Regions from separate parts of the Streptomyces sp. NPDC017993 genome, predicted to be linked through region 2. Evidence: riboswitches for the same ligand, from Rfam matches in the RefSeq annotation. Region 2 holds a riboswitch; each other region holds the start of a gene.
What was found. A riboswitch is a leader RNA that binds a small molecule or an ion and turns the genes downstream of it on or off. The one in region 2 is predicted to bind thiamine pyrophosphate.
Positions count from the first base shown of each region.

Region 1: it holds a riboswitch for thiamine pyrophosphate, as region 2 does, so the genes downstream of both, thiO (glycine oxidase ThiO) here and thiC (phosphomethylpyrimidine synthase ThiC) in region 2, are expected to answer to the same signal.
Region 3: it holds a riboswitch for thiamine pyrophosphate, as region 2 does, so the genes downstream of both, ACH4FH_RS33035 (purine-cytosine permease family protein) here and thiC (phosphomethylpyrimidine synthase ThiC) in region 2, are expected to answer to the same signal.

Region 1 is NZ_JBIRGO010000007.1:46,445-48,705, reverse strand. It holds gene ACH4FH_RS14370 (NAD(P)/FAD-dependent oxidoreductase) at 1-571, opposite strand, end outside; TPP riboswitch at 727-839, shown strand; gene thiO (glycine oxidase ThiO) at 837-2,063, shown strand; gene thiS (sulfur carrier protein ThiS) at 2,060-2,261, shown strand, end outside.
Region 2 is NZ_JBIRGO010000002.1:196,362-198,622, forward strand. It holds gene thiC (phosphomethylpyrimidine synthase ThiC) at 1-1,118, opposite strand, end outside; TPP riboswitch at 1,113-1,270, opposite strand; gene ACH4FH_RS03925 (YibE/F family protein) at 1,340-2,261, shown strand, end outside.
Region 3 is NZ_JBIRGO010000024.1:86,160-88,420, reverse strand. It holds gene ACH4FH_RS33035 (purine-cytosine permease family protein) at 1-1,352, opposite strand, end outside; TPP riboswitch at 1,343-1,437, opposite strand.

The DNA of each region.
Region 1 (2,261 bases), on a different contig from region 2:
GCAGCGCACCGGCCAGCGGGCGGTCGGACGCCTCGACGACGGTGACCGCGCAGCCGGACTCGCGTGCCGCGGTCGCGAACTCGGCGCCGATCCAGCCGGCCCCGACGACGACGATGCGCTGCCGGGCGGCCAGCACCGGCCGCAGCCGCTCCGCGTCGTCGAGGGTGCGCAGCAGATGGACGCCGGGCTGCGATTCGCCGCCAGGCAGGTGGATCGGATCGGCGCCGGTGGCGATCACGGCGTAGTCATAGGGGACGGGCCCGTCGGCCGTCTCGACGACGTGGGCGTCCGGCACCAGACCGGTGACCGGCCGGCTGAGCTGCAGATCGATGCCGAGCGCGGGGAAGTCGACGTCGAAGGTGGAGCCGTCGGCCTTGCCGAGCAGCACCGCCTTGGACAGCGGGGGCCGGTCGTAGGGCTGGTGGGGCTCGTCGCCGAGCAGCGTGACGGCGCCGCGCCAACCCTGTTCGCGCAGCGCGACCGCGGTCTGCACACCCGCGATTCCCGCGCCGACGATCACCACGCGCGGCGTGCGGTCAGGGGCCTGGGAAGACTTGCTCTGCTGGCTCACGCGATCACTCTAGGACGGCGGGTCGCGCCGCTCGCAGCAGCGCGCAAGGAGATCTCTGACACAGCGTCACCGGCGGTCACGCCGGAACGCCGGCCCGCCGACGGCCCGGGGCGCTCCCTTACGACGCGTCGCGGACGCGTATTAGGGTGACGGGTACACGCACTCGCGGGAGCCCGGACGCACCGGGCTGAGAGGGAGGCTGGCCGGCCTCCGACCGTACGAACCTGATCCGGGTCATGCCGGCGAAGGGAGGGGCTGGACGCCCATGCATCCACCTGCCACACCATCGGCCGCTGCGACCACGCACCCCGATGTCCTCGTCATCGGGGGCGGCATCATCGGACTCGTCACCGCCTGGCGGGCGGCCGGCCGCGGGCTGCGCGCCGCCGTGGCCGACCCCGCGCCCGGCGGCGGGGCGGCCCGGGTCGCGGCGGGCATGCTCGCCGCCGTCACCGAGCTGCACTACGGCGAGCAGACCCTGCTCGGGCTCAACCTCGCCTCCGCGGAACGCTATCCGCGCTTCGCGGCGGAGCTGGAGGAGTCCAGCGGACAGCAGGTCGGCTACCGCAGGTGCGGCACCCTCGCCGTCGCCCTGGACGCCGACGACCGCGCCCACCTGCGCGAGCTCCACGCCCTGCAGACCCGCTCGGGCCTGGATTCACAGTGGCTGACGGGGCGCGAGTGCCGTCGCCTGGAGCCGATGCTCGCACCCGGCGTACGCGGCGGGCTGCGGGTGGACGGCGATCACCAGGTGGATCCGCGCCGGCTGGCGAGCGCCCTGCTGATCGCCTGCGAACGCGCGGGGGTGACCTTCCACCGCAGCTGGGCGGAGCGCCTGACGGTCCACGGCGACCGGGCGACCGGGGCCGAGCTCGCCGACGGCACACGGCTGTCGGCCGGCCAGGTCGTGCTGGCCGGGGGCAGCTACAGCGGGCGGCTGGCCGGTGTCCCCGAGGACGTGCTGCCGCCGGTGCGCCCGGTCAAGGGCCAGGTGCTGCGGCTGCGTATGCCGGAGCCACCGCGCGGCGGCTCCCCCTTGCTGTCGCGCACCGTACGGGCGGTCGTCCGCGGCGGCCCCCTTTACCTGGTGCCCCGGGAGGACGGGGAGCTGGTCGTCGGCGCCACCAGCGAGGAGCTGGGCTGGGACACCACCGTCACCGCCGGCGGGGTCTACGAGCTGCTGCGGGACGCGCACGAGCTGGTCCCCGGCATCACCGAGCTGCCGCTCGTCGAGACCTGCGCGGGGCTGCGCCCGACCTCGCCGGACAACGCGCCGATGCTGGGCCCGACCGCGCTGCCCGGCCTCCATCTGGCCACCGGCCACTTCCGCAACGGGGTCCTGCTGACCCCGGTCACCGGCGACGCGATGGCCGAGGTACTGGCCACCGGAAGCCTCCCGGAAGAGGCCCGCCCCTTCTCCCCCGCGCGCTTCTCCGCCACCGCCGGCTCGCGGCCGGAAAGCGCCCGCGCCCCACAGGAGCAGCCCGTATGAGCGCCCCGACCGTGTCCGTGTCCGTCAACGGCGAATCCCGCGACGTCCCCGCCGGCCTCACCCTGGACCGGCTCGTCGCGACCCTGTCCAAGGCGCCCGCCGGGGTGGCCGCCGCGGTCAACGAGACCGTGGTGCCACGCACCCGCTGGCCCCTCACCCCGCTCGGCGACGGCGACCGCGTCGAGGTGCTCACCGCGG
Region 2 (2,261 bases):
AACTGCGCCTCGTCGTTGGCGTCCGCGATGGAGCCGGGACGCAGGCCGTCACCGAGGGAGTAGGTGACGTCGTAGGAGGCGAGGATCTCGCAGAGTTCCTCGAAGTGGGTGTAGAGGAAGGACTCCTGGTGGTGCGCCAGGCACCAGGCGGCCATGATCGATCCGCCGCGCGAGACGATGCCGGTCTTGCGGCGGGCCGTGAGGGGCACGTAACGGAGCAGCACACCGGCATGCACCGTCATGTAGTCGACGCCCTGTTCGGCCTGCTCGATGACGGTGTCCTTGTAGATCTCCCAGGTCAGCTCCTCGGCCTTGCCGTCGACCTTCTCCAGTGCCTGGTAGAGGGGAACGGTGCCGATGGGGACGGGGGAGTTGCGCAGCACCCACTCGCGGGTGGTGTGGATGTTGCGGCCGGTGGACAGGTCCATGACCGTGTCGGCGCCCCACTTGGTAGCCCAGGTCATCTTGTCCACCTCCTCCTCGATCGAGGAGGTGACGGCGGAGTTGCCGATGTTGGCGTTCACCTTCACCAGGAAGTTCTTGCCGATGATCATCGGCTCGATCTCCGGGTGGTTGATGTTGACCGGCAGCACCGCACGGCCGGCCGCGATCTCGTCGCGGACGAACTCCGGCGTGACGTTCTCGCGGACGGCGACGTACTCCATCTCCGCGGTGATCTCGCCGCGCTGCGCGTACGCGAGCTGGGTGACCGCCGCGCCGTCCCGGCCGCGGCGCGGCTGCCGGGGCCGGCCGGGGAAGACCGCGTCGAGGTTCTTGAGGCCGCCGCGCGGCGAGGTGTGCTTGAGGCCGTCGTCCTCGGGCCGCAGCGGACGGCCCGCGTACTCCTCGGTGTCACCGCGGGCGATGATCCAGTTCTCCCGCAGCGGCGCGAGGCCGCGTCGGACGTCGGTTTCGATATTGGGGTCGGTGTACGGCCCTGACGTGTCGTAGAGCGTCACGTCCTTGCCGTTGGTGAGGTGCACCTTCCGGACCGGGACCCGAAGGTCGGGCCGCGAACCGGAGACATAGCCCTTGTGCCAGCCGATCGTCGGCTCGGCGCCGTCGCCGGAAAGGCCACCGGCACCGTTTTCGGGCGTGCGTGCATCCTGCAGAGTCATGTAGACCCAACTCCCTACGCCGGCATTACCCGGTAACAGGTTCGGCGGTCGACGCAGCGATCTTCCGTGGGTTGCGTCCCGGCGTCTGCCGGACGTCCCGCGGAGGTCAGCGCCCTCTCAGCCCGGTGCTCCGAGCTCCCGCGATTGCAAAGTGCCACCACGGTAGCGGCCGATGTGGCGTGGTGGCCAGGGGGCCCCTGCGTTCTTGCGATGATCGGGCGGTGAGCAGCCAGGAGCCCCATACGCATAGCCACGCGCACGGCCACGCGCCTGCCGCGCCCGTATCCCGCCATCTGCGGAAGGTCATCGCGGCCGTTCTGATCCCGTTCGCCGCCGCGGTGGTCGTCGGTCTGGCCGTGCTCTGGCCGGGCGGCGCACCGGCGCACAAGCCGTCCGGTGTGGGCTTCGACCAGCCCACGGAGCAGGCGACGGTGCTCAAGGTGGACAAGGTGAACTGCGCCGATGTCAACGCCGAGCAGCAGCCGCAGCCCACGCCACCGCCGGGGCAGCAACCGGGCGGAGGATCGACGACCGGCAAGGACTGCGACCAGGTGACGATCAAGGTCACCACCGGCGAGAACGCCGGGCGGACCTTCCAGACGGTGGTGACGCCGGACGCCTCGCGGCACTACACGACCGGGCAGGACGTGGTGGTCGCGTACTCCCCCAACGCGCCCAAGGACCTGCAGTACTCGGTCAGCGACGTCGACCGGAGCTTCCCGATGTGGGTGCTGGCCGGGATCTTCGCGCTCGCGGTGGTGGCCGTGGGACGCCTGCGCGGAGTGCTCGCGCTGGTGGCGCTGCTGGCGAGCTTCGGCGTGCTGACGCTGTTCATCCTCCCGGCCATCCTGCAGGGCTCCAATCCGCTGGTGGTGGCGGTGGTCGGGGGCAGCGCGATCATGCTGATCGCGCTGTACATGTGCCATGGGCTGACGGCCAGAACATCGGTGGCAGTGCTCGGGACGCTCGCCTCACTGCTGCTGATCGGCCTGCTCGGGTCGGTGTTCATCGGCTGGGCACTGCTGACCGGCAACACCGACGACACCACCGGACTGGTGCACGGCCTGTACCCGGACATCGAGATCCGGGGCCTGCTGCTGGCGGGGATCATCATTGGTTCGCTGGGTGTGCTCGACGATGTGA
Region 3 (2,261 bases), on a different contig from region 2:
AGGAAGGCCACGTAGTACGACAGGTCGGCGCCGTGCAGCGCGTCCGCCATCGGGCCCACGTACAGACTGGTGTTCATGAACGGTATGGCGGAGGCGAAGGCGGCGGCGAAAGCGAGGAGGGCAGGAAAGGCCGGCTGTCGCCGCTCGGACTCAGCGGCGATGTCGAGCGCCGCTCCGCCCCGCGCCTGGGCCCGCGCGCGCCAGTCGACGATGACGATCGCGACGAAGCCAGGAATCCAGTAGCCGACGAACAGCAGCACGTTCTGGAAGCGCGCGGTGGTGTCCGCCGCGTGCATCCACAGCACGAGGGGGAAGCCGAGCGCGGCCGCGAGGGCGGCGGCCGCGGGGCGCGGGATGCGCACCCCGACCGTCTGCAGGGCCAGCGAACCGCTGTAGTCGTTCATCGCGTTACTGCACAGCGCGGCCAGCGCCACGGCGAGCAGCCCGAAGCCACCCAGCGCCCCACCGCCGAGGAGCTCGTCCACCCCGCCGGCCGTCTGGTCGGTCAGCACGGAGGCGCCCCACAGTCCGAGCGTCTGGACGGCCACGAAGGACACCACAAGGCCGAGCAGCGTGTACCAGAACATGCGCGTACGCGAGGTCGAGGCCGGCAGGTACCGGCTGAAGTCACTGGCGTACGGGGCCCAGGACAGGGCCAGACTCACCGCGATGGTGCTGGTCAGGGCGAAAGCACCGACGCGGTCCGCACCGTGTACGGAGCCGTGGGCTACGGGGTGCACGCCGTCCAGCAGTCGCCAGGCGATCAGCGCGAACGCCGCGCCGAGCACGAACGTCATGACGATCTGCAGGCGGTGGATCGCTTCGTAGCCGAAGACTCCGAGGACACCTTGGGCGACCAGCATGACCAGGACGCCGAGCCAGAAGGGCCAGCCGCACAACCGGGCCAGCGCGTCCCCGCCGAACAGCCCGATCAGCGCGTCCCACGCGATGGAGGACAGCCACTGCAGGACCCCGGGCAGCGCGACGGCCCGGCCGAACGCCAGCCCAGCCAGGGGTAGTTGACCTGCTCCGGTCCGGCTCCCCCAGGTCCCCAGGTAGGCGGTGGGTACCGCGCCGAGGAGCGTACCGAGCACGACGGCAGCGAGCGCGGTGGCGAAGTCCAGGCCGAGCGCGACGCCGACCGTGCCGGTGAAGACGCCGGTCATGGTCAGATTGGGGGCGAACCACACGGTGAAGAGGCGTCCGGCCGTGCCGTAGCGGTTACTCTCCGGAATCGGCTCGATGCCGTGCGCCTCGACGGTCAGATCGCCGGGCGCCGCGGGCATGCGCCCGTCGAAGGCGGCCGGCCTGCCGTCGGCGGTCAGCCCACTGGAAACATGCGTCCACGACATGAAGACATCCCTCCGCCAGTACGAACTGGTTCAGGTTCGACGGGTGTGATCTCAGCCCCCTGGTGGGGCACCCCGTGTCCGGTATGCCAAACACCTTAACGCGCCCTCCGGTGTGCTCATGCAGGTGGGGAGGGGACGGCGAGGGAGCCGGACGGACGGACATCGCGCGTCGGCACCCACTCCCCCGCCCACTTCAGGCGCGGACCGTAACTGCCACTTTCCCGGGCGCGGCCCCCTCTGGTTCAGCGAGCGTGAGTGACCGGTTCGACCTATGCCGCTTGCCGACCGGGCCGTGGGGCGGAGCGTTGCCGGATTAACCGGAGTAAGGGGACGAGCAGTGGGGGCGACAGCGTAAGCGTGTTGACCGCAACGACCGGCGACGTGGAGGTGGCGACCAGCTGGGTCGGCGCGCTCGGTGGCGTGGAGGGCGTCGCGGCGAAGCACGCGCAGCTCGCGGTCTGTGGGGGCGGGCGGGGTTCGGGGTGCGTGAGGTGGCGCCAGCCCCACGCCGTCGACGCAGCCGTCATCGGCGTGACCGGAACGAACCCCGCCATGCAGGCCTTGATTCTGGGGCGACCTCGCGCGGGCCGGATCCGCCCCGTTGGCGTCAACCTCCGTGTGGGTGCCGAACTGCGACGGGCGGCGGCGCTGCTGCTGCACCCGGCCGGCAACACGATGATCGAACTGCCCGGAGCCCGTCGGCGGCCTGCCTGGCGCCGACCCGATCCTCTACTTGCCCGCGCTCCCCGAGGTCGTGGTCGAGCTGCAGGTCGACAACTCCGCTCCGAATTCGGCCGCTACCGCCACCGGCCCCGGGCACTCCGTATCCATGGCGACCTGACACCCGGCATGCTCGATGATGTGCCCTGACCCGGGCCGAAAGGCACCTTCGCGAACCCGGTCTGGTGG